One region of the Pseudoduganella plicata genome, then DNA from elsewhere that is predicted to be linked to it. Evidence: predicted binding sites of a transcription regulator. Region 1 holds the regulator's gene; each other region holds the start of a gene.
The links. Region 1 encodes FNR, which switches genes on or off when oxygen is low (the NO sensors DNR and NnrR bind a similar motif). Its sites were predicted from a motif close to TTGATNNNNATCAA; they were not measured.
Positions count from the first base shown of each region.

Region 2: a site for FNR is predicted at 5,748-5,761, ahead of E1742_RS25960 (bifunctional SulP family inorganic anion transporter/carbonic anhydrase). Genes of this name have one in related genera too.
Region 3: a site for FNR is predicted at 1,412-1,425, ahead of E1742_RS05540 (FliM/FliN family flagellar motor switch protein). Genes of this name have one in related genera too.

Region 1 covers NZ_CP038026.1:3,729,619-3,736,964, reverse strand. Annotated here, with positions in the region: gene ccoP (cytochrome-c oxidase, cbb3-type subunit III) at 1-136, shown strand, start outside; gene ccoG (cytochrome c oxidase accessory protein CcoG) at 153-1,544, shown strand; gene E1742_RS16350 (FixH family protein) at 1,554-2,066, shown strand; gene fnr (fumarate/nitrate reduction transcriptional regulator Fnr) at 2,121-2,876, opposite strand; gene E1742_RS16340 (HAMP domain-containing sensor histidine kinase) at 3,098-6,214, shown strand; gene E1742_RS16335 (hypothetical protein) at 6,232-6,702, opposite strand; gene E1742_RS16330 (SDR family oxidoreductase) at 6,802-7,346, shown strand, end outside.
Region 2 covers NZ_CP038026.1:5,875,574-5,882,919, reverse strand. Annotated here, with positions in the region: gene E1742_RS25980 (DUF1439 domain-containing protein) at 16-609, opposite strand; gene E1742_RS25975 (DUF72 domain-containing protein) at 724-1,434, shown strand; gene E1742_RS25970 (NADH:flavin oxidoreductase/NADH oxidase) at 1,453-2,556, opposite strand; gene E1742_RS25965 (GNAT family N-acetyltransferase) at 2,801-3,382, shown strand; gene E1742_RS25960 (bifunctional SulP family inorganic anion transporter/carbonic anhydrase) at 3,349-5,574, opposite strand; gene E1742_RS25955 (GntR family transcriptional regulator) at 6,285-6,647, shown strand; gene E1742_RS25950 (ABC transporter ATP-binding protein) at 6,644-7,346, shown strand, end outside.
Region 3 covers NZ_CP038026.1:1,285,444-1,292,789, forward strand. Annotated here, with positions in the region: gene E1742_RS05535 (FliM/FliN family flagellar motor switch protein) at 83-457, opposite strand; gene E1742_RS05540 (FliM/FliN family flagellar motor switch protein) at 462-1,310, opposite strand; gene fliE (flagellar hook-basal body complex protein FliE) at 1,868-2,227, shown strand; gene fliF (flagellar basal-body MS-ring/collar protein FliF) at 2,279-4,030, shown strand; gene E1742_RS05555 (flagellar motor switch protein FliG) at 4,017-5,057, shown strand; gene fliH (flagellar assembly protein FliH) at 5,054-5,752, shown strand; gene fliI (flagellar protein export ATPase FliI) at 5,749-7,059, shown strand; gene E1742_RS05570 (flagellar FliJ family protein) at 7,056-7,346, shown strand, end outside.

The DNA of each region.
Region 1 (7,346 bases):
CAGCGCCGAGACGATCATGGAAACGATCCGCAAGGGCCGCGACAATACCATGCCCGCATTTGGCGACTTTCTCGGCGAATCGAAGGTTCACGTGCTGTCCGCCTACGTGTGGAGCCTGTCGAACGAATCCAGGTAGAAGCCGAAGCCGTGTCATGAATTCGCCAGAACCCCAAGTCATCCGGATGTACGAAGCGCGGCAGGAGATCTATCCGCGCGAAGCCAGGGGACGCTACGCCAGCCTGCGCTGGCTGTGCGTCTGGCTCACACAGCTGACCTTCTATGGCCTGCCATGGCTGACCTGGAACGGTCGCCAGGCCGTGCTGTTCGATCTCGTCACCCGCAAGTTCTATCTGTTCGGCCTGGTGCTCTGGCCACAGGATTTCATCTACCTCGCCGCGCTGCTGATCGTCTGCGCGTGGCTGCTGTTCCTCGTCACGGCAATCGCCGGGCGCGTCTGGTGCGGCTTCTCCTGCCCCCAGACGGTCTACACGGAGATATTCCTGTGGATCGAGCGGAAGATCGAAGGGCCACGCAGCGCCCGCATGGCGATGGCGAAGCAGGGGCCGTCGCTGAAGAAATATTCGAAAAAGACGGCGAAGCACCTGGCGTGGGGCGTGGTCGCCCTGTGGACGGGCTTCACGTTTGTCGGCTACTTCACGCCAATCAAGTTGCTGGGCGCCGCCACGTTCACGCTGGCGTTCGGGCCGTGGGAATGGTTCTGGGTGCTGTTCTATGCGCTGGCGACCTACGGCAACGCCGGCTGGCTGCGCGAGCAAGTGTGCAAGTACATGTGTCCCTATGCCCGTTTCCAGAGTTCGATGTTCGACCGCGATACCCTGATCGTGACGTATGACGGCAAGCGCGGCGAGCCGCGCGGCAAGGTGGCGAAGAACACGGGCAAGAGCATCAACGGCGGCTCCTGCATCGACTGCACGATGTGCGTGCAGGTGTGCCCGACCGGCATCGACATCCGCAACGGCCTGCAGTACGAATGCATCGGCTGCGCTGCCTGCGTGGACGCCTGCGACAGCGTCATGGACAAGGTGAACCAGCCGCGTGGCCTGATCCGCTACAGCACCGACCGGGCCGTGGTCGACGGGATGACGGTGCACGACATCCGGCGCCACGCCATGCGTCCGCGCGTGCTGATCTACTGCGCCGGGCTGCTGCTCGTCGTCCTCGCGGTGGCAAGCTCGCTGGCGCTGCGCACGCCACTGAAGATGGACGTCATCCGCGACCGCGGCTCGATGGGGCGCGAGGTGGACGGTGGCGCGATCGAGAACGTCTACCGGCTGCAGATCATGAACACCTCCGAACGGGGTCACCGTTACCGCATCGCCGCGCGGGGCCTGCCCGGCCTGGCGTTGGCGACGGCCGATGAAGTGACGCTGGAGGGTACGGAAACGCGCGCGGTGCCGATCCGCCTGCGTGCGCCGCACGGTGCCGGGCAGACCGGTTCGAACAAGATCACGGTACAACTGACCGCTCTGGACGATCCGGCGCTGACGGTCAGCGAAACGGCCGTCTTCATCGTGCCGCGCTAGGAGAACGATATGGAACACGCATTGACACTGACGAAGCCCTGGTACACGCAACGCTGGCCATGGCTGCTGATGGCCGGCCCCGCCATTGTGCTTGCCGCCTGCGGCTATACGGGCTGGATCGCCTTCTCGCAGCAGGACGCGCTGGTCGTCGGCGATTATTACAGGAAGGGCAAGGCGATCAATCAGGACCTGCGGCGCGACCGCGCGGCAGCGTTGCTGGGCGTATCCGCGACCGTGCGCTACGACGCCGCCGACGGCAAGCTGGCAGGCCGCGTCGCCGGCCGCGATGCCGGCGCCCTCAGCGGTCCCGTGCTGCTGCACCTGGCGCATGCAACGCAGCCGGACAAGGACATCCGCCTGCTGCTGCACCCCGCCGCCGATGGCACGTTCAGTATCGGCCTGCCGATGCTGGAACGCACCCGGTGGGTGGTGCTGGTAGAGGACGAGAAGAAGTCATGGCGCCTGGAAGGGCAGTGGTTGTGGCCCACCGAACCCGAGATCGTGTTGCGGGCGGCGGAGTAAAAAAAACCGGTGACAGGCTCCATTTTCCAAAAATAGGAGCCTGTCACCGGTTTTTTATGCGCAGGTTTCCGTGCCGGCCGTGATGGCCTTCAGCCGCGGCAGGTCCAGCACGCGCACTTCGCGGTTGCTGACGGCCAGCAGCCCGAGTTTTTTAAATTTGTTGAGCAGGCGGCTGATGCTTTCGATCGTCAGCCCCAGGTAATTGCCGATGTCCTCGCGCGACATGCGCAGCTGGAACGCCGTGGCCGAGTAGCCGCGCGCCTCGTAGCGCGAGGCGAGATTGACGAGAAAGGCGGCAAAGCGCTGCGAGGCCTGCATATTGCCGAGCAAAAGCATGACGCTTTGCTCGCGCGTGATTTCCTGGCTCATCATGCGGTGGAAGTGGCGCAGCAAGGTCGGCATGTCGACCAGCAGCTGTTCCAGGCTGGCAAACGGAATTTCGCACACTTCGCTGTCCTCCAGCGCCATCGCGCTGCAATAGTGCTTGTCGGTGCTGATCGCGTCCATGCCCAGCAGTTCTCCGCCCATCTGGAACCCCGTGACCTGCTCTTCGCCGCCGGTGTTGATCTGGTAGGTCTTGAAATGGCCTAGCCGGATGGCGTACAGGCTGGTGAACGGGTCGCCGATGCGGAACAGGACATTGCCCTTGGCAACCTTGCGGCGCCGGCCGATAATCTGGTCCAGCTTGTCCATATCGCCCATGTCAAGCCCCATCGGCAGGCAAAGCTGGTGCATGCTGCAGGTGGCACAGCGCGCCTTGAGCACGTCGATCGTCGTACCGGGCAGGGTGATGGCGGGAAGCTGGTGCATGCGTGGGGAGTCTTCGTTCGGATGGCCCACAGTGTACTGTAACCGGAAGGCGCTCGGCCGTTCCTTCACGGTTGCTATGGCATTCGGTATCGATTGCGCGACAGTAATATCAACCTGTCGAGAAGGCGCGGCACGATAGCGCCACGCGGGTAGCCAGCCGAACAATAGCGCGATTATGATACATGCATGGTGCTACCGCCATTCCGGCTCGACGAGGGGCAATGAAACCGCTGGGTATCAAGGCAAAAGTCGCATTGGCGACGACGCTGACGTCGATCGTCATGATCGCGCTCGTGACTGCGCTGCAGGCGCAGCGCATGCGCGACGACTTTACGCGCGTACTGTTCGCCCAGCAGGACGCGCTGGTGCGGCGCACGGCCCAGGAGCTGGACGACAAGCTGGTCATGCTGCGCGAGATCGTGGCGCAATCGGTACGCTACCAGCCGCGCGATCTGTGCACCAACCCGGCCGGCCTGCGCGGCTTCTACGAAAACCGCGCCGTCCTGACGCTGTTCGACGACGTGCTGGTCGCCAGTCCCCAAGGCATCGTCATCGCCGACATCCCCGCGCTGCCGGGGCGGCCCGGCGTCAACGTGGCCGACCGCGCCTATTTCCAGCGCGTGCTGGCCGATCGGATGCCGCTGATCGCCGAGCCGGTCATCGGCCGCGCCGGCAAGCGCCCCGTCGTGCAGATGGTCGCACCCGTGCTGGGCGAGGAAGGCGACGTGCGTTGCGTCGTCATCGGCGTGCTGCGCCTGTACAAGGACAATCTGCTCGGGCACCTGCGCACCGCGAAAGTGGGCCGGACAGGGTTCTTCTATGCCGTTACCCAAGGCGGGAACCCGGTCTACGTATTGCATCCCCAGGTCGACCGCCTGATGCAGCCGCGCCAATCCGGCGGCTCGACCGCCATGACGCGCGCGCTGGACGGCGGCTTCGAGGGAACGATGCTCGGCACCAACGTGGACGGCATCCGCATGCTGACCAGCGTGACCCACCTCAAATCGGTGCCGTGGGTCCTGGCGGCCGCGTTGCCGGAGGAAGAGGCGTTCGCGCCGTTCGAAGGCATGCTGCTTCGCCTGGCCCTGTGGGCGACGCTGGCGTCGCTGGTCGCGGCCGCGATCATTGCGCTGGTGACGTCGCGGCTCATGTCCCCGCTGGTGCGCCTGCGCAATGCCATCCGCGCGCTGCGCACCGCGCCGCACGGCTACGCGCCGCTGCCGGTCAAGGCGCGCGACGAAACGGGCGAACTGACCGCCGCGTTCAACGACCTGATGGCCGAACGGCAGGCCGCCGATGCGCGCGCCCACGCACTGATGGTGGAGCTGGAAGCGCGTGCCGACGAGCTGGAACGGGAGCGCGACCGTGCCGAAGGAGCGAACCGCGCCAAGAGCGATTTCGTCGCCAACATGAGCCACGAGATCCGCACGCCGATGAACGCGGTGCTGGGCATGGCCTACCTGCTGCAGAACACGGCGCTGACGGCGCAGCAGCGCAAATACCTGAACATGATCCGCACGGCCGGCGATTCGCTGATGGGCATCCTCAACGACGTACTGGATTTCTCCAAGATCGAAGCGCAGCGCATGGAACTCTCCCCAATCGAATTCGACCTGGACGAATCGATGAGTACCCTGGCGACGACGATGACGATGAACGCGGGCGATAAGGAGCTGGAACTGGCCATCGTCGTGGCGCCGGCCGTACCACGGCTGTTGTGGGGCGACGCGCTGCGGCTGCAGCAAATTCTCGTCAACCTGGCCGGCAATGCGATCAAGTTCACCCAGCAGGGAGAAGTGGTCGTGCAGGTCGACATGGTGCGCCAGGAAGCCACCAGCGCCGTGCTGCGCTTCGAAGTGCGCGACACGGGCATGGGCATGAGTCCCGAACAGTTGAGCCACCTGTTCCAGGCCTTTACGCAGGCCGACGAAAGCATCACGCGCCGCTTCGGCGGTACCGGCCTGGGTCTGACGATCACGCGCCGCCTGATCGAACTGATGGGCGGCGAGATCCAGGTGCGCAGCGCGCCGGGCGAGGGCAGCTGCTTCTGGTTCGAGCTGCCGTTCGATCTGGTGCTGCACCGCGAAGTGCAGCGCCAGCCGTCCATCGGCCCGCTTTCCGTGCTGGTCGCGGAGGACAACCGTACCAGCCGCGAGATGATCGGGCAATTGATCCACGCGTGGGGGTGGCATGCCGATCTGGCCGAGTCCGGCCCGCTGGCGCTGGACCTGTTCCAGCAGAATGCACGCGGCCCGCATCCGTACGACATCGTTCTCGCCGACTGGCACATGACGGGACGCGACGGCTTCGCCGCGGCCCATGCGATCCGCCTGGCGGCCGACGGACGGCGCCAGCCGATTGTCGCGATGGTCAATGCCTTCGCGCGCGAGCGGCTGGAGGAAATTTCCAACACGCCGGAAGCGGATGTGGTGCTGGTCAAACCCATCACCAGTTCCAGCCTGTTCGAGGCGCTGCATCAGGCACTGGTGGCAAAAGGCGGCGAGGAAGGGGCGTTGCCGGACGACGGCCGGGGCACACGGCTGGCCGGGTGCCACTTCCTGCTGGTGGAAGACAATCTGTTGAACCAGGCGGTGGCCAGGGGCCTGCTGGAGGGCGCTGGCGCGACGCTCGACGTGGTGGGCGATGGCCAGCAGGCGGTGGACGTGCTGCGCGTGGAGGCACAGCGCTACGACATCGTGCTGATGGATATGCAGATGCCGGTCATGGACGGCTTCACGGCCACCGCCATCGTGCGCAAGGAGCTGAACCTGCCGCTGCCCGTGATCGCGATGACGGCCGGCGTGCTGGCCTCCGAACGGGACCGCTGCGTGGAAGCCGGCATCACCGATTTCATCGCGAAGCCGATCGTGGTCGAAGAAATGATGGCAGTGATCGAGCGCCATTTGCCTGCCACGCGACGGACACCGGCTGCCGAACCGCGCGAGCCCGCGCCGGCGACGCCGCCCGACCCCGCCGAGCCCGTGTTCAATATGGACAGCCTGATGCGCGTGATGGGACGCGACCCGAAAGGGCGGGCGCTGATGTGCCGGATGGTGCGCGGCGCGCTTGAGGAAGGCATGCAGCCGGCCGACACGGCAGACCGCGCGCTCGCGGAGGGCCGGCCGGCCGATGCGGCCCGCATCTTTCACTCGTTGCGCGGCGCCATCGGGGTGCTGGGTGCAAAACGGCTGATCCACGCCACCACGGAAGCGGAAAAGGCCATCGCCGACCTGCCGGCCGACGAACTGGCGCCCTATTTCGCCGCCGTGCGGCGCGAACTGGTCCTGGTGCTGGAGGCCGGACGCGAATGGCTGGAGCAGTTCGAGCCCTGCGCCTGACCCCCTCGCGCAGGGGCTTATTTGTCCCGGTGGTTGAAATACGCCCCGGCCGCGAGCCCCACCGCGAACGCGCCGTACACCAGCGCCAGCGATTTTCTGGAGACGCGCTCTTCGTAGCCGGGATGCAGGCGCTTAGGCGTCATGTTGTAGTCGACAAAGCAGGCCATTGCCGCGGTGGCCGCCGCTGCGGCAGTGGTGGCGCCAACCGACTTGCGATCGAGAACCTTTTCGGCAACCTGTTCGAAGATGGCGGCCCAGAACAGCGCGCTGGCATGGTGAATGCCATAGCCGACCAGCGTGTACTTCCACGACGGCCCGTCGCGGTGGAACGCCTTGTCGCCCCACAGCCAGTGGCTGACGGCGTTGGCGCCGCCGAACATGCTGCCGCTTTCCTGTTTCGCGCGCAGCGCCAGCACCACCGTCGATGTCAGGCTCGCCAGCGCGCCCGGCACCATCCCCTTGCCCACGACCTGCTTCCAATTGTCCATAGCGTTATCCCGTTCGTGTGAATGGCCCGCCGCCGTGCTCGCGACAGCTTTTCCCGGCCTTCCCTATACTGCGATAAACCCATCCGAAGAGGGCACCCAATGCTGATACTGCTGACCGGTGCGACCGGTTTTGTCGGCTCCCGCCTCGCACCGCTGTTGCTGGCGCAGGGCCACCGCGTGCTGAGTGCGGGGCGCCGTCCCCATGCCGATGCCCGCATTGGATTCATCCAGGCGGACTTCGCCCACGATAGCGAAAAAAACGATTGGGTGGCGCGCCTGTCCGGCGTCGACGTCGTCATCAACGCCGTGGGCATCATCAGCGAGACGCCGGGGCAGACGTTTGCTGCGCTGCACACGCAAACCCCCCAGGCGCTGTTCGCGGCCTGTGCGGAGGCGCGCGTCAGACTGGTCATCCAGGTGTCGGCGCTGGGCGCGGACGATGCCGCGGTCACGCCGTATCACCGCAGCAAGAAGGCGGCGGACGATTTCCTGGCCGGTCTGCCGCTGCGCTCGCGCATCGTGCAGCCATCGCTGATCTACGGGCCCGAGGGCGCCAGCTCGAAGATGTTCCGCACGCTGGCGACAATGCCCGTGGCGCTGCAGTTCGGCACGTTGCCGCAACCGGTGCAGCCGATCCATGTCGA
Region 2 (7,346 bases), 2.1 Mb from region 1:
CCTGTCCCCCTCGCGTTATTTCACCGGTTCGACGTGGATCGACAACCCCGTCGCCGTGGTGCGGATCGCCGTCGGGACGAACTGCACGCCGGCGTAGCGCAGATCTTCGGGACGGAACGTGTAGACGGGCACGTCGCGCACGACGCGGTCGATGACGACGTTGCCGGCCGCCGTCAGCTGCCCTTGCAGGGCGCCGTCGACGCCATCGATGGTAAAGCGTTCGATACGGGTGTCGGCCAGCACGACGGCGCTGCGCACATTGTCGACCAGCAGGCGGCCGGACAGCATCACATTGCCTTGCAGCGCGCGCCGCACCAGCGGCGTGGACGCGATCACGTCGGCCTCCAGCGCCACGCGGTCGTTTTCACCTTGCAGCGACAGGCGCGGGTTGGCCAGCTGCAGGTCGAACACGGCCAGCGCCCGCTGCTGGATCGGGAAGCGCTGTTCCAGGCCACGCTGCAGCTTCGCCAGCGGGATGTCGACGTCGCGCGGCCCCGTCAGGCTGGCGCAGCCCGCCAGCCCCAGCCCGGCTAATACAACCACCCCGGCCACGCCAGCCAGCATCTGCCCCAGGCGCGCCCGGCGCCCCGTCGTTTTCGTTGTTGTCATGGTCTTCCTGTGCTTGTGAACTTATGCGCATGATAATGCACGCAGCGCACCCATGGCGGCATGAACCGTGCCATCGGTACGTCGCGCCGGCGCCGTTTATCGTAGAGTAGGCGCATGACCAATTCCCATTACATCGGCTGCGCCGGCTGGGCGCTGCCGCGCGCCGCCATCGACAGCTTCCCCGCCGAGGGCAGCCATCTGGAACGCTATGCCGCCGTCTTCAACGCGGTGGAGATCAATTCGTCGTTCTACCGGCCGCACCAGCCGAAAACCTATGCAAAGTGGGCGAGCGCCACCCCACCCCACTTCCGCTTTGCCGTCAAGCTGCCGAAGGCGATCACGCACGAAGCAAAGCTGGTCGGGGCGGAGGAAGCGCTCGCGCGTTTTGCCGGCGAAGTAGAAGGGTTGGGAGAAAAACTGGGGTGCATCCTCGTGCAACTGCCGCCGAAGCTGGCGCTCGACACCACCGCCGCCGGCGCCATCTTCGCGGCGCTGCACGCCCGCTTCGACTGCCTGATCGCGTGCGAAGCCCGTCATGCCAGCTGGTTCGAGGAAACGGGCACGCAGCTGTTGCGGGACGCCGGCGTCACGCGCGTGCTGGCCGATCCGGCCGTGGCCTACACCGGGCCGTTCGTGCCGACGGCGGAGACGGCGTACGTGCGGCTGCACGGCAGCCCGCGCATCTACTACTCGAGCTACGAAGAACAGCGGCTGTGGGACGTGCATGCGTGGCTGGCGCAGCAGGATGCCGCCTGGTGCATCTTCGATAACACGGCATCCGGCGCCGCGGTGCCGGATGCCCTGGCGCTGCGCGCCATGGGATGACGCGCAGCGGTGGACGGCTCAGGCCTGGCCGCGGTACCGCTCCAGCCAGTGCGCATACGGTGCCGGCAGCACCCACGTCGGGCGCGCCACTTCCAGCTGTTGCGCCGCCTTGAGCGGATAGTGCGGATTGGCCAGGTGGGCGCGCCCGATCATCACGAGGTCCATCTGGCCGTCGGCAACCACGCGGTTCGCCACTTCCGGCACGTCGATGCCCCACGACGACGCGACCGGCAAGCCGGTTTCCTCGCGCACGCGCTGCGCCACCGGGGCCAGGAACGGGCCGCTGGCCCAGGGGATGCTGGCGTGCGGCGTGGAGAAACCGACGCTGACGTTCAGCATATCCAGGCCGGCTTCACGCATCAGGTTGACCAGGCGGATCGACTCGGCCAGCGTCGCTTCGTCGCGCCCGTCGTATTCGATGACGCCGAAACGGGCCGTCAGTGGCAGGTTCTGCGGCCAGACGGCGCGCACGGCGGCCAGTGTCTCGAGCAGGAAGCGGCTGCGGCCTTCGAAGCTGCCGCCGTATTCGTCGTCGCGCTTGTTGGCGTCCACGTTGAAGAAGCTCTGCGCCAGGTAGCCGTGCGCGAAGTGCAGTTCCAGCCATTCGAAGCCGGCGGCCAGTGCGCGCCTGGCGGCGGCCACGAAGTCGGCGGTGACGCGGGCAATATCGTCCTTCGTCATGGCGCGCGGCACTTGCGGCAGGTTCTCCCCGAACGCGATAGCCGATGGCGCGATGGTTTCCCAGCCGCGCGAATCGTCGGGCGCGATATGGTCGTCGCCTTCCCACGGACGGTTGGCGCTGGCCTTGCGGCCGGCGTGCGCGATCTGGATGCCGGCAACGGCGCCGCCGGCCTTGATGCTGGCGGCAATGGCGGCCATGCCGTCGATCTGCGTGTCGGTCCACAGGCCCGTGCAGCCGGGCGTGATGCGGCCTTCCGGCGATACGGCCGTCGCTTCGACGATGACCAGGCCCGCGCCGCCGCGGGCGATTGACGCATAGTGCGCCTGGTGCCAGTCCGTGGTGTGGCCGTCGACGGCGCTGTACTGGCACATCGGCGGCACCGCGATACGGTTACGCAGCGTGACGTCCTTGAGTTTGAATGGGGCGAATAATGCAGCCATGGATTCCTTGATAATCGGTTGGGATGGCACCGCTGCGCGGGCACGGCGTCGCCATGCTGCCAGCGTCACGGACGTGGCAACGGTGTCGGGGGTTGGCAATCGGGTTGTCTGTCGTACCGGAGAGGATTGCGGTTCCTGTCCAGGCATGGGCAAAAATGATAGCAGAAGCTTGCCGAGCCTGCTGGCGACACCCGTAAAAGCGCGGTGGTGCTATGCTGCCGCTCTCCGATTACACTGCCGTGCCATGACCGCACACCCGGATTACCGCATCCTGACCGTCGCCAGGCTCGAACACGCGGCGCTGGCCGCCGGCGATTTCTCGTTCGACGTCACTGCGGTGGCCGCGCCGCCGTTCGGAGCGGACGACATCGACACGATCGTGCCGGTGACGCGCTACCGGAAATCGTACGGCGAGCACGTGGAGGACCTGGTGCCGCAAGAAGATGGTGCCCTGTTCGCCGCCTGCGCCAATGATGCACTGTGCGGTTACCTGGCGGTGACGCGCGACTGGAACGGATTCGCGCTGGTGGACGACGTCGCGGTAGCCAGGCGCTCCCGCGGCGCCGGCCTGGGGCGCGCCCTGATGGACGCGGCGCGCGAGTGGGCAATGTCGGCGGGCCTGGCCGGCCTGCGCCTGGAGACGCAGTCGACCAACGTGCCGGCTTGCCGTTTCTACCGGCGCTATGGCTTTCGGCTCGCGGGCCACGACCGCATGCTGTACGCGGCCGTGCCCGGGCTGGCGCACGAGGTGGCCCTGTTCTGGTACCTCGTGTTCGCCGACGGGGACCGGCGTCAGGCAGCCAGCCCCGAAGGTCCCGTCCGATAACGGTCGAAGGCCTGCGGCGTCACCAGCTCGCCGAATTCCACGGTGCGCGTGGCGATGTCGTGATAGGCGCCAACCAGGCCCATTTCGCCCCGTTCGATGCAGCCGCGCAGGTACTCGCTGTTGGCGATGATTTCACCCAGCGAGTTCTCGATGTTCTGACGCGTGACCCGCTCCAGCTCACTGCCTGTCGCGCCGTGCGCTTCGCCGCACTGGCACTGGCGGATCGCCGTCTGGATCTTGCCCGTGATCGAGCCGATGCTGTGAGAGTGCTCGTTCTTCAGCGCCAGCCCGATCGCGCCGCAGCTGGAGTGGCCTTTCACCACGATCAGCTTGGCCCCCAGCTTGTGGGCGATTTCCAGGCTGCCGATGATTTCCTTGCTGATCACGTTGCCGGCGATGCGGATCGTCAGCAGGTCGCCCAGGCCCTGGTCGAAGATGATCTCCGGGGACGTGCGCGAATCGATGCAGTTGACGACAACGGCCATCGGATGCTGCCCGCCGGCGGTGGCGTCGGCCTGGTGCAGGTAGTATTTCTTGATCCAGCGGCCGGCCTTGAAGCGCTCGTTGCCGTCGCGCAGCAGCTGCAGCACGTCCGCCGGCTGCAACCGTGTCTGCGTTTCCTTGTCCAGCGCCGGGACGAACTGGATCGGGTCGCTCAACTGGTACTCGTCGCGCAGGCCGATGACGTTCAGCTGGATGTCGCGCTCGGCCGCCACGATGCGGAAGTCCTGGATGGTTTCCAGCACGTCGTGATCGATGAAGTCGGCGTTGCTGGCGTCGATCAGCACTTTCGCGCCGTTGGGAATTTCCCACAGGGTCGACTTGATCGTGGCCTTGTTCAGGAACGACACCTGGTTCGGCAGCTCCATCTTGATGACTTCGCCGATATGCAGACGGTACTGTTCGATCGTGTACGGATTGCGGAAGTTGCTGCGCATCAGGTAGAACAGGCTGGCGGCCAGGCCGATCAGGACGCCCATCAGCAGGTCGATGGCGACGATCGCGACGATCGTGATCGCGAACGGCACGAACTGCGACCATCCTTTGCGGTACATGTCCGTGAACAGCGAAACCTTGGCCAGCTTGTAGCCCGTCATGATCAGGATGGCGGCCAGCGCAGCCAGCGGAATCGCGTTCAGCATCGGACTCAGCACGAGCACGCTGGCAAGCAGCAGCAGGCCATGGAACACGGCGGACATCTTGGTGCGATTGCCGCTGTGGATGTTGACGGAACTGCGCACGATCACGGACGTGACCGGCAGCCCGCCCAGCAGGCCGGCGGCGATATTGCCGAAGCCCTGCGCGACCAGCTCGCGGTTGGTCGGCGTCTCGCGCTTGTGCGGATCGAGCTTGTCCACCGCCTCCACGTTGAGCAGCGTCTCCAGCGACGCCACGATGGCGATCGTGAAGGCGACGATCCACACGTCGCGGTTGGCCAGATGCGCCAGGTCGGGCAGCTGCAGATACGCGCCCAGGTTGGACGCGTCCAGCGGCGGTATGTCCACCAGGTGACTCGGTTCGATGCGCAGCGCCGGCACGTAACGGTTGAACAGGATATTGAGCACGACACCCAGCACGACGACGAACAGCGGCGCGGGCAGCAGCTTGATGTTCCTCAAAGGCGTGCGATCCCAGTACAGCAGTACCAGCATCGACAGCGCGGCAATGACGACGGCGCCGGGCGTGATGACGTTGAAGGCACTGGCAATGGCGGAGAACGTGTTCTCCCCGTTCGCCTGGGCAAACGCGAAGGCGTCCGCGCCGCTGCGGTCGTAGCCGATCGCGTGCGGTATCTGTTTCAGGATCAGCAGCACGCCAATGGCGGCCAGCAGCCCCTTGATCACGTTCGACGGGACGTAATTGGCGATAAAGCCCGCGCGGAATATCCCCATGGCCAATTGCAGGAAGCCGGCAATCAGAATGGCGACCAGCAGGATCTCGAATGCGCCCAGCTTGGTAATGGATGCCAGCACGACGGCTGCGAGACCGGCTGCGGGCCCGCTGACGCTGGTCTGCGAGCCGCTCAGCATGCCGACGATAATGCCGCCAATGATGCCCGAGATAATGCCGGAAAATAGCGGTGCGCCCGATGCCAGGGCAATACCAAGGCATAATGGCAGGGCGACCAGGAAGACCACAATGCCGGCCGGTATATCGTATTTAAGGTCGTTTTTGAGGTTTGCGATATTCATAATATGACGTGGTAACGATGGTTATCAGTCACGCGCCAGGCCGCATCCCCCGAAATGGCGGGAATTACGTTGACGTGTACGGAGCAGGCGATGTCGCGCTACCGGCGATTCCGGGCGGCTGTGCCGGATGGGTGAGCGTGGAGGCATCATCGCCATGTTAATGAAACAGCGCAATGATTTACCTCAAAGCCGGTAACTGGTGCGGCATCGGTGAACCCAATATAACACGGTATTTTACGTTTTCAACGATGTTGCAATATTACGTTACATTAGCTTTGATGAAATATCGGTTACCTATCAAACACATTTGTTACACTCATAATGACGGTAATGGAAGGGGCTGCCTCGAGCCTTGATATTGTTATTTTTCGTTTGCATATCCGATATCACCGCTGCTAATAACCGCTTAATTGCGGCGCCGGCCCGCATGTTTGCGAGGTTTCAAACGGACTGAACAGCGTTAAATGGATGTCGGCAACCGTCTGCGGAAAATACTTTGTTTCACTGCCGTGGCGCGGCAGTATCCCTGATGCGCCCGTCAGCCCGGTCGTTGAAATCGGACTCATATTGCGCCCTCGCGCCTGACCACCTGTCAGATTTGACAGCCCCGCCCGCAGCTATTGACACAAAAATCCGCTCGGGCCCGAATTCTAGTGTTATAGTTCACTACAACACTAGATCATCATCAGGCACGACGGGAGGAACCATGTATGTGGAATGACAAGTCGCCGATCTACCGCCAGCTCAAGGAGCGGGTGATCGGCATGATGCTCGACGGGGTGCTGAAACCCGGCGACGCCCTGCCCTCCGTGCGGCAGGTCGCGGCGGATTTTCAGCTCAACCCGATTACCGTCTCCCGGGCATACCAGGAGCTGGTCGATGAAACGCTGGTCGAAAAACGGAGGGGATTAGGCATGTACGTTACCGAAGGAGCTGTCGAAAAACTGCTGGCCAGCGAGCGCGAGCGTTTCATTCGCGAGGAATGGCCGGCGATGGTGGAACGCATTCGCCGGCTGGGACTGGATCTCGAAGGCCTGCTGCGCGCAGTGGGAAGCACAGGGAGCCCCCAATGAGCCCGATTATCAGCGCCCGCAACCTCACCAAGCGCTATGGCAAGCGGACGGCGCTCGACGGCACCACGTTCGCGATCCAGCCCGGCCGCATCGTCGGCCTGATCGGCCCGAACGGCTCGGGCAAGACGACGACCTTGAAAGCGATCCTCGGCCTGTGCCGCTTCGACGGTGACCTGACCGTCCTGGGCATGGACCCGCGCCGCCAGCGCGACGAGCTGATGAACGACGTCTGCTTCATCGCCGACGTCGCCATCCTGCCCCGCTGGCTGAAGGTGAAGGAGGCGATCGACTTCGTGGCCGGTGTCCATCCCCGCTTCGACCGCAGCAAGGCGGAGCGCTACCTGGCCAACACGAAACTGACCCCGGACATGCGCGTGAAGGCCATGTCGAAAGGGATGATCGTCCAGCTGCACCTGGCGCTCGTGATGGCGATCGACGCGAAGCTGCTGGTGCTGGACGAACCCACGCTGGGCCTGGACATCCTGTACCGCAAGCAGTTCTACCAGAACCTGCTGGAAGACTACTTCGACGAGAACAAGACGATCGTCATCACGACGCACCAGATCGAGGAAGTGGAACACATCCTGACCGACCTGCTGTTCATCCAGGACGGGCGCATCACGCTGTCCGCCTCGATGGATGAAATCGGCGAGCGCTATACGGAGGTGATGGTAGAGCCGCACCAGGCCGCGGCGGCCA
Region 3 (7,346 bases), 2.4 Mb from region 1:
AAACAACCGTGGCAATCTCGTCAAGACACCCCAAAAGCAAAAGGCCGGCGCAAGGGGCCGGCCAGCATTGCAAAGCACGTCGTCATGACGTCATCATGTCGAGATTGAGTCCGTCCAGGTCGATCACCTTCAGCCCGTAGTTCTCGCCCGCCACCACCACTTCGGCGCGGCCGATGGCAGTGCCGTTGACCTTGATGACCAGGGGCTCGCCCGCCAGCACATCCAGTTCGACGACGCTGTCGGGACCGATGCTCATCAGGTCCTGCAGCGAAATGCGGGCCGATCCGACTTCCAGGGTCAGGGTGACGGGAATCTTGCGCATCATTTGCGGCAGATCGCGCCGCGGCGCCGGCTGTACGGGGACATCGGCGAGATCGCCGGCCACGGGGTCGAGTATCATCTCGTCCGTCACGTCCTCGAGCATCGCGTCGCTGGTGCCGTTTGGGTTCACATTCATCATATTATTCGACGTCTTCAAAAGATGTTAGGCACAGTTTTCCCTTGTGCTCCGTCACCGCGGCCGTAAACAGCCGGGAGTCTTCGAGCATCACGTCGGCCCTGTGCAGGCTGACCGGAATCACATCGCCGACGCGCAGATCGAACAGCGCCCCCAGCGTGACCTCTTTACTGACCAGCCTGCCGTTCAGCGCCACCTGCATGCGCTGTGCCAGCGGACCGGACTGTTTCGACGCTTTCTTGCCGGTATCGCGTTCCGGCGCCACGCCGCGCAGTACGTCCGACATCAGCTTCTTGTCCAGTGTGAACCAGACCTTGCCTTCCGTCTCGCCCAGGCGCACGTCCACCGTAACGATCCACGTGCCCTTGGGCGGATAGCCACCCTTGGCCGGAACGACTTCCTGGCTTGCCGCCGGGTCGCCGCCGGGCAGGTTTGCTGCAATCCGTTGTGCCACGACCCCGACCATTTGTTGGCCCAATACAACAGCCAGCCGTTCTTCCGTCGCCGTCACGCGGACGGCGGCCTCGTCCACGGAGGCCTCGCTGTCCTTACCGCGACCATAACGGTAATTCAGCACCGACAGCAACACCTTACGTTCGAGGGCGAAGCCCAGCATGCCATCGCCGGCCGCATAGTGCTGCCAGCGTTGCCGCTCCTCGGTGCCGTCCAGCCGTGCGAACACGGCCCCCTGGACGCTCACATTGCCCCAGTAGCGGCGCACGGCGGGCTGGCGCAGCTGCGCAATCATATCCTCGCGCAGCTGCGCGGCGAACTGCGGCAGCCGGTGCACGGGGCGCCCCAGCAGGCTCGGATCCAGAATCAACGGCTTGGCAGTGGTTTGTAAATTATTCATCAGTGTAGTCCATGTGCATACGCCATCTGCATATCACATCGTATCGCAAAGTATACAAGTGGACGATCCAGGCACCGTAGAATACCTGAAATTCTTGAATATTGCCACGAATCAATAGCATGACGAGTGCTCATCACCTGCACACGATTCACAAATTCCCCTTTACAGTGCTGTTGCCTCACGGTAAGCTAATCCCTGTCCTGAGCAACACGCCACGTTCTCTCAACATTACGAGCAAGGCTGGCTAGTGTTTGATTATTAAGGACATTTGTCACAGTAACAGCGTTTCTGTAAAAGGAAACAATGCAGCGCACTGAATCGACACTGGCACATTATTTCAGCACGATTACATTAATCTTGCGGCCCATCCAGATAATCGGATGAATGTTATGTCAGCAGTTTTTCGTTTTTCCAACCGGGCTGCAGCGCTGGCAGCCGGAGGCGGAAAACAAACCCGCAGTACCCTGAACTGGCGCCATAGCAACCCGTGGCGGGCTCCAGCCCAGGGAAGCACTGTGGTAACGAAGATCAACGTTGCATTGAAAGTGAGATGGCAAATGGCAAATGATATCGCCGGCATGATCCACGCCGACCTGGCGTCCCTGACCAACGCGGCAAACGAGCTGGCGCAAAACGCTGCCCAGATCGCCCCGGCCGCGCAGTTCGGCGGCCACGCAAACTTCGCCGGCGGCTCCGCCGGTTCCTTCGCGCAAGCAATGCAGAACGCCATCTCCGGCGTGAATGCGGCCGACCAGGCCGCCGGTGCAAAAATGGCCGATGTCGACGCCGGCCGCAGCGATGACCTGGTAGGCGCCATGATGGCCAGCCAGGAAGCCAGCCTGTCCTTCTCGATGCTGATGCAGGTTCGCAACAAAGTGATGGGCGCTGTCGACGAGCTCATCAAGCTGCCGCTGTAATTCCGCCGCATCGACGGCTGTATCCATTCTGTTCCAAGCGAAAGTTCCGACGTGATCAACACTGTTAAGTCCGCCTTCGGGCGCTGGCGTGGTACCTCCAATGGCATGCCGGGTGTCCCGCCTGCCCTGCTGAAAAACCTGTATCCGATGCTGCTGCTGGCCATCGGCGTGACGGCACTCGTCCTGATGTTCCTGTGGAAGGACCAGGCCGGCTACAAGCCTGTCTTCGGCGCCCGCGAGAAAGTCGCCGCGGCCGACATGATGTCCGTGCTCGAGGCCGAGCAGATTCCTTACCGCGTCCACCCGGACAGCGGCCAGGTGCTGGTACCGGAAGACCAGCTGGGCAAGGTGCGCATGCTGCTGGCGTCGAAAGGCGTCACCGCGCAGCTGCCGGCCGGGCTGGAGCTGATGGACAAGAACGATCCGCTGGGCGTGTCGCAATTCGTGCAGGACGTGCGCTTCCGCCGCGGCCTGGAAGGCGAACTGGCCCAGTCGATCATGACGCTGGACGCGATCGCCTCGGCGCGCGTGCACCTGTCGATCGCCAAGTCGACGTCGTTCGTGTCGTCGGACGGCGACAAGTCGTCGGCCGCCGTCGTCATCGGCGTCAAGCCGGGCCGCACGCTGTCGCCCGAATCGATCGCCGCCGTCGTCAACATGGTCTCGGGCAGCGTTGCCAGCCTGTCGCCGGCACGCGTCAGCCTGGTGGACCAGGCCGGCAACCTGCTGTCGTCGCACGTGGACCTGACGGACGGCTTCGATGCCACGTCGTCGGGCAACGAAGCGCAGAAGCGCATCCAGGATGAGATCAAGGGCAATATCCGTGGCCTGCTGGGTCCGGTGATGGGCGAAGACAATTTCAAGGTCAGCGTCACGGCTTCCGTCGATAACGACAAGGTCGAGGAAACGGTCGAGAAGTACGGCGAAACGCCGAAAGTCACCAGCGAAGCCACCCGCGAAGAGCAGGACCGCAACCGCATGGCGATGGGCGTGCCGGGCACGCTGTCGAACCGCCCGCCGGCCGCCGAACCGGCCGCCCCTGCCGCCGACGGCGCCGCCGCCCCTGGCGCGCCGGGCCAGATGCCGGACGGTTCGGCACGCAAGAATGCAACCACGCGCCAGTATGCCTACGACCGCAGTATCGTACAGACCAAGCGGGCCCGTGGCCGCCTGGAGCACCAGAACGTTGCCGTCGTGCTGGCACAGTCCGCCGCCATGAACCCGAAGACGGGCTGGTCGGCTGCCGAGCTGGCGAACATCGACAAGGTGCTGCGTAACGGCCTGGGCATCAACGCCGAGCGTGGCGACACGCTGATGGTGACGGCCATGAACTTCCCGCCGAAAGCGGCACCGCAGCAGTGGTGGGAAGAACGCGACAACATCGTCGACATGAGCGGCTGGGCCAGCTACGCGATCGCCACGATCCTGGGTTACTTCCTGATCCTGCGTCCGCTGATGAAGCTGCTGACGAACCGCATGACGCCAGCCTTGCCGGTACCGCTGGGCCTGGACACCCGCAGCGGCGCCGACCGCCGCGCCGATGCCGCGACGGCCCTGCCCGTCAACGCGGACGCCGTGGCCGGCACCCCGGCCGCACTGGCCGGCGCGACGGACGTGCCTGCCGTCGAGATGAGCGGCAAGGCCGGCATGCCGGTGGTGCCGCTGCTGGAAAACTACGATCTGCCGCCTGCCGGCTCCCCGGTCGACGTGATGGTCGATCACCTGAAGGTTCTGGCCGAAAAAGAGCCGGAACGTGTTGCAGAAGTCGTCAAACAGTGGATGCAGAAAAATGGCCGAGCTTAATTCCGTGAACAACCTGAACGATCTGCCTGTCGAAGGCGCCAACCTGACTCCCGTCGAACAGGCCGCCATCGTGCTGCTGTCGATCGGCGAGGAGCAGGCCGCCGCCGTGCTGCGCTGCCTGTCGCGCGAGGAGCTGCTGGAAGTCACGCAAGTCATGTCGCGCATGAGCGGCATCAAGGTCGAGGCCGTCAAGACGGCGATCCAGACGTTTTTCGACGACTACCGCGAACAGTCCGGCGTGCACGGCGCGTCGCGCTCCTACCTGAAGCGCTCGCTGGACCTGGCGCTGGGCGGCGACATCGCCAACACGGTGCTCAACAGCATCTACGGCGACGAGCTGCGGCCGAAGATGGCGCGCTTGCAATGGGCCTCGCCGAAATGGCTGGCCGACTACATCGCCAACGAGCACGTGCGCATGCAGGCCGTCTTCCTGGCCTTCCTGCCGCCCACGCTGGCCGGCCAGATCATCGACGGCCTGCCGATGGAAGGTCGCGATCTTGTTCTGCTGAGCCTGGCCCGCCTGGACGAGATCGACCGGGACCTGCTGGCCGAACTGGACGAGCTGGTCGACCGCTGCCTGGCATCGTTCGACATGCAAAGCACCAGCATCGAAGGCGTCAAGCAGGTGGCCGAGATCCTGAACCGCCTGCCGGGCAACCGCGCCCAGGTCGTCGAACTGCTGCGCGCCCATGATCCTTCGATCGTGGAACAGATCGAGCTGTCGATGTACGACTTCCTGATCCTGTCCACGCAGACCGAAGCCGTGCTCTCGCGCATCATCGAGGAAGTACCGCTGGAACAGTGGGCGGTCGCGCTGAAGGGTGCGGAGCAGTCGATCCGCGACGCCGTGCTGAGAACGATGCCGAAGCGCCAGGCGCAGGCATTCGAAGACATGATGCGCCGCGCCGGCCCCGTGCCGATGTCGCGTATCGAAGCGAGCCGGCAGGAAATCATGGCGACTGTCAAGGCGCTGGCCGATTCCGGCGAAGTCGAAGTGCAGCTGTTTGCCGAGACGGTGGTCGAATGAAGCAGTTCCGCCCTTATCGCTTCCCGCCGCTGTCGCACCACACGCCGCCCGCCGGGCAGCGTGGCGGCAACACCGGCACGGTCGACGCCGCCGAATGGCAGGCGTCGATCAGCGAAGGCTACGAGCAGGGGCAGCGCGACGGCTATGAAGTGGGTCTGCAGCGCGGCCAGGAGGACGGTTTCGAGTCCGGCCGCCAGCAGGGCATGGCCGAGGGTCGTGAAGAAGGCAGGCAGGAAACGCTGGTCGGCTTCGACCAGCTGGCCCGCCCCGTCGACGCGATGCTCAAGAGCCTGAAGAAACTGCGCACGGATTACCGCGCCGCGCAGCGCAAGGAAGTGGTGGACCTGGTGGCCAAGGTGGCCCGTTCCGTCATCCGCGCCGAACTTGCGTTGCAGCCGGTACAGATCATGGCCCTCGTCGACGAGACGCTGGCCTCGATGCCCCCGACGCGCGAGGAAATCGACGTCTTCCTGAATCCGGAAGAACTGAAGCGGGTCACGGAACTGGACCCGAAGCGGGCCAAGCGCTGGAACCTGATCGCCGATGCGCGACTGGAACCGGGCGAGTGCCGCATCCGCGCCGGCGACAGCGAAGTGGACGCCGGTTGCACCCAGCGCCTGGCTGCCGTGATGGAGCAGGTGGACAAGCAATTGCAGGCCGCCGACGGCGGCGATGAAGAAGAGTTCGACGAATGATTGCAGACGCACTGCGCAACCTGGAGCTGGATGCCGTACCGCTGGCGACCCCGACGGGTCGCCTGGTGGGTGCGCAAGGGTTGCTGCTGGAAGCGGTAGGCTGCCCCATGCACACGGGCCAGCGTTGCCAGATCGAGACGGTCGACGGGGGCTGGCTGGAAGCGCAGGTGGTGGGCTTCCGCGACAAGGTGTCGTACCTGATGCCGTTCAAGAAGGCCGTCGGCCTGACGACGGGTGCGCGCGTGCTGCCGCATGCGGAAAAGGTCAGCCTGCAGATCGGCAACGGCTGGCTGGGCCGCATGGTCAACGGCCTGGGCGAGCCGATCGACGGACTGGGCAAGCTGACGGGCGAGCACGTGCTGGAGATGCAGCCGCCGCGCGTCAACCCGCTGAAGAAAAAACCCGTGCACGAGCCGCTCGACGTGGGCGTACGGGCCATCAATTCGATGCTCACCTTGGGCAAGGGCCAGCGCGTCGGCCTGATGGCCGGCTCCGGCGTCGGCAAGTCCGTGCTGCTGGGCCTGATCACGCGGCAGACCGTGGCGGACGTCGTCGTGGTGGGCCTGATCGGCGAACGCTCGCGCGAGGTGCGTGAATTCGTCGACATGTCGCTGGGCGCCGAAGGGCTGAAGAAGGCGGTGCTCGTGATCGCGCCGGCGGACGAGTCACCGATGATGCGCGTGATGGCAACCGAGCTGTGCCACTCGATCGCGGCGCACTACCGCGACCAGGGCAAGAACGTGCTGCTGCTGGTGGATTCGCTGACGCGTTACGCGATGGCGCTGCGCGAAGTGGCGCTGGCACTGGGCGAGCCGCCGGCAACGAAAGGCTACCCCCCTTCCGTGTTCTCCAACCTGCCGCAGCTGGTGGAGTCGGCCGGCAACGGGGAACACGAACATGGCTCGATGAGCGCCATCTACACGGTGCTGGCCGAGGGCGACGACCAGCAGGACCCCATCGTCGATACGGCGCGGGCCATCCTGGACGGCCATATCGTGCTGACGCGCTCACTGGCCGAGCGGGGCCATTACCCGGCCATCGACGTGGCGCAGTCGATCAGCCGTTGCATGAACGGCATCATCAGCAAGGAACACATGCTGGCCGCCCGCGCACTGAAGGCGGCGATGGCCAGGCACGACCGCGTGCGCGACCTGATCCCGCTGGGCGCCTACGTGCCCGGCGCCGATCCGGTCACGGACAAGGCCGTGCAGCTGCACCCCCATATCGAGCAATTCCTGTGCCAGGGCACCAAGGAAGACGCGCCGTACACGCCCTGCGTGGAGCAACTTGAAAGGCTGATGCAATGAGCGACCTGAACCTGATCCGCAACCTGTCCACGCTGGTGTCGCTGCGCGACTCGGAAGTGGAGAAGCTGCAGGCCGCGCAGGCTGCCAAGGAAGCCACCGCCGAGCGCTACCGCAAGAACCTGGAACGGCTGCACAGCCTGGCGACCAACAGCGGCGCCTCCGGCAACCTGCCGATCGCGCTGGCGGCCAATTGCGGCAATTACAAGCAGGCAGTGCTGGCAATGGCCGACAACCACCGGCTTGACCTGACGATGCACGAGGCCGACATGGCGGTTTCGCAACGGGTG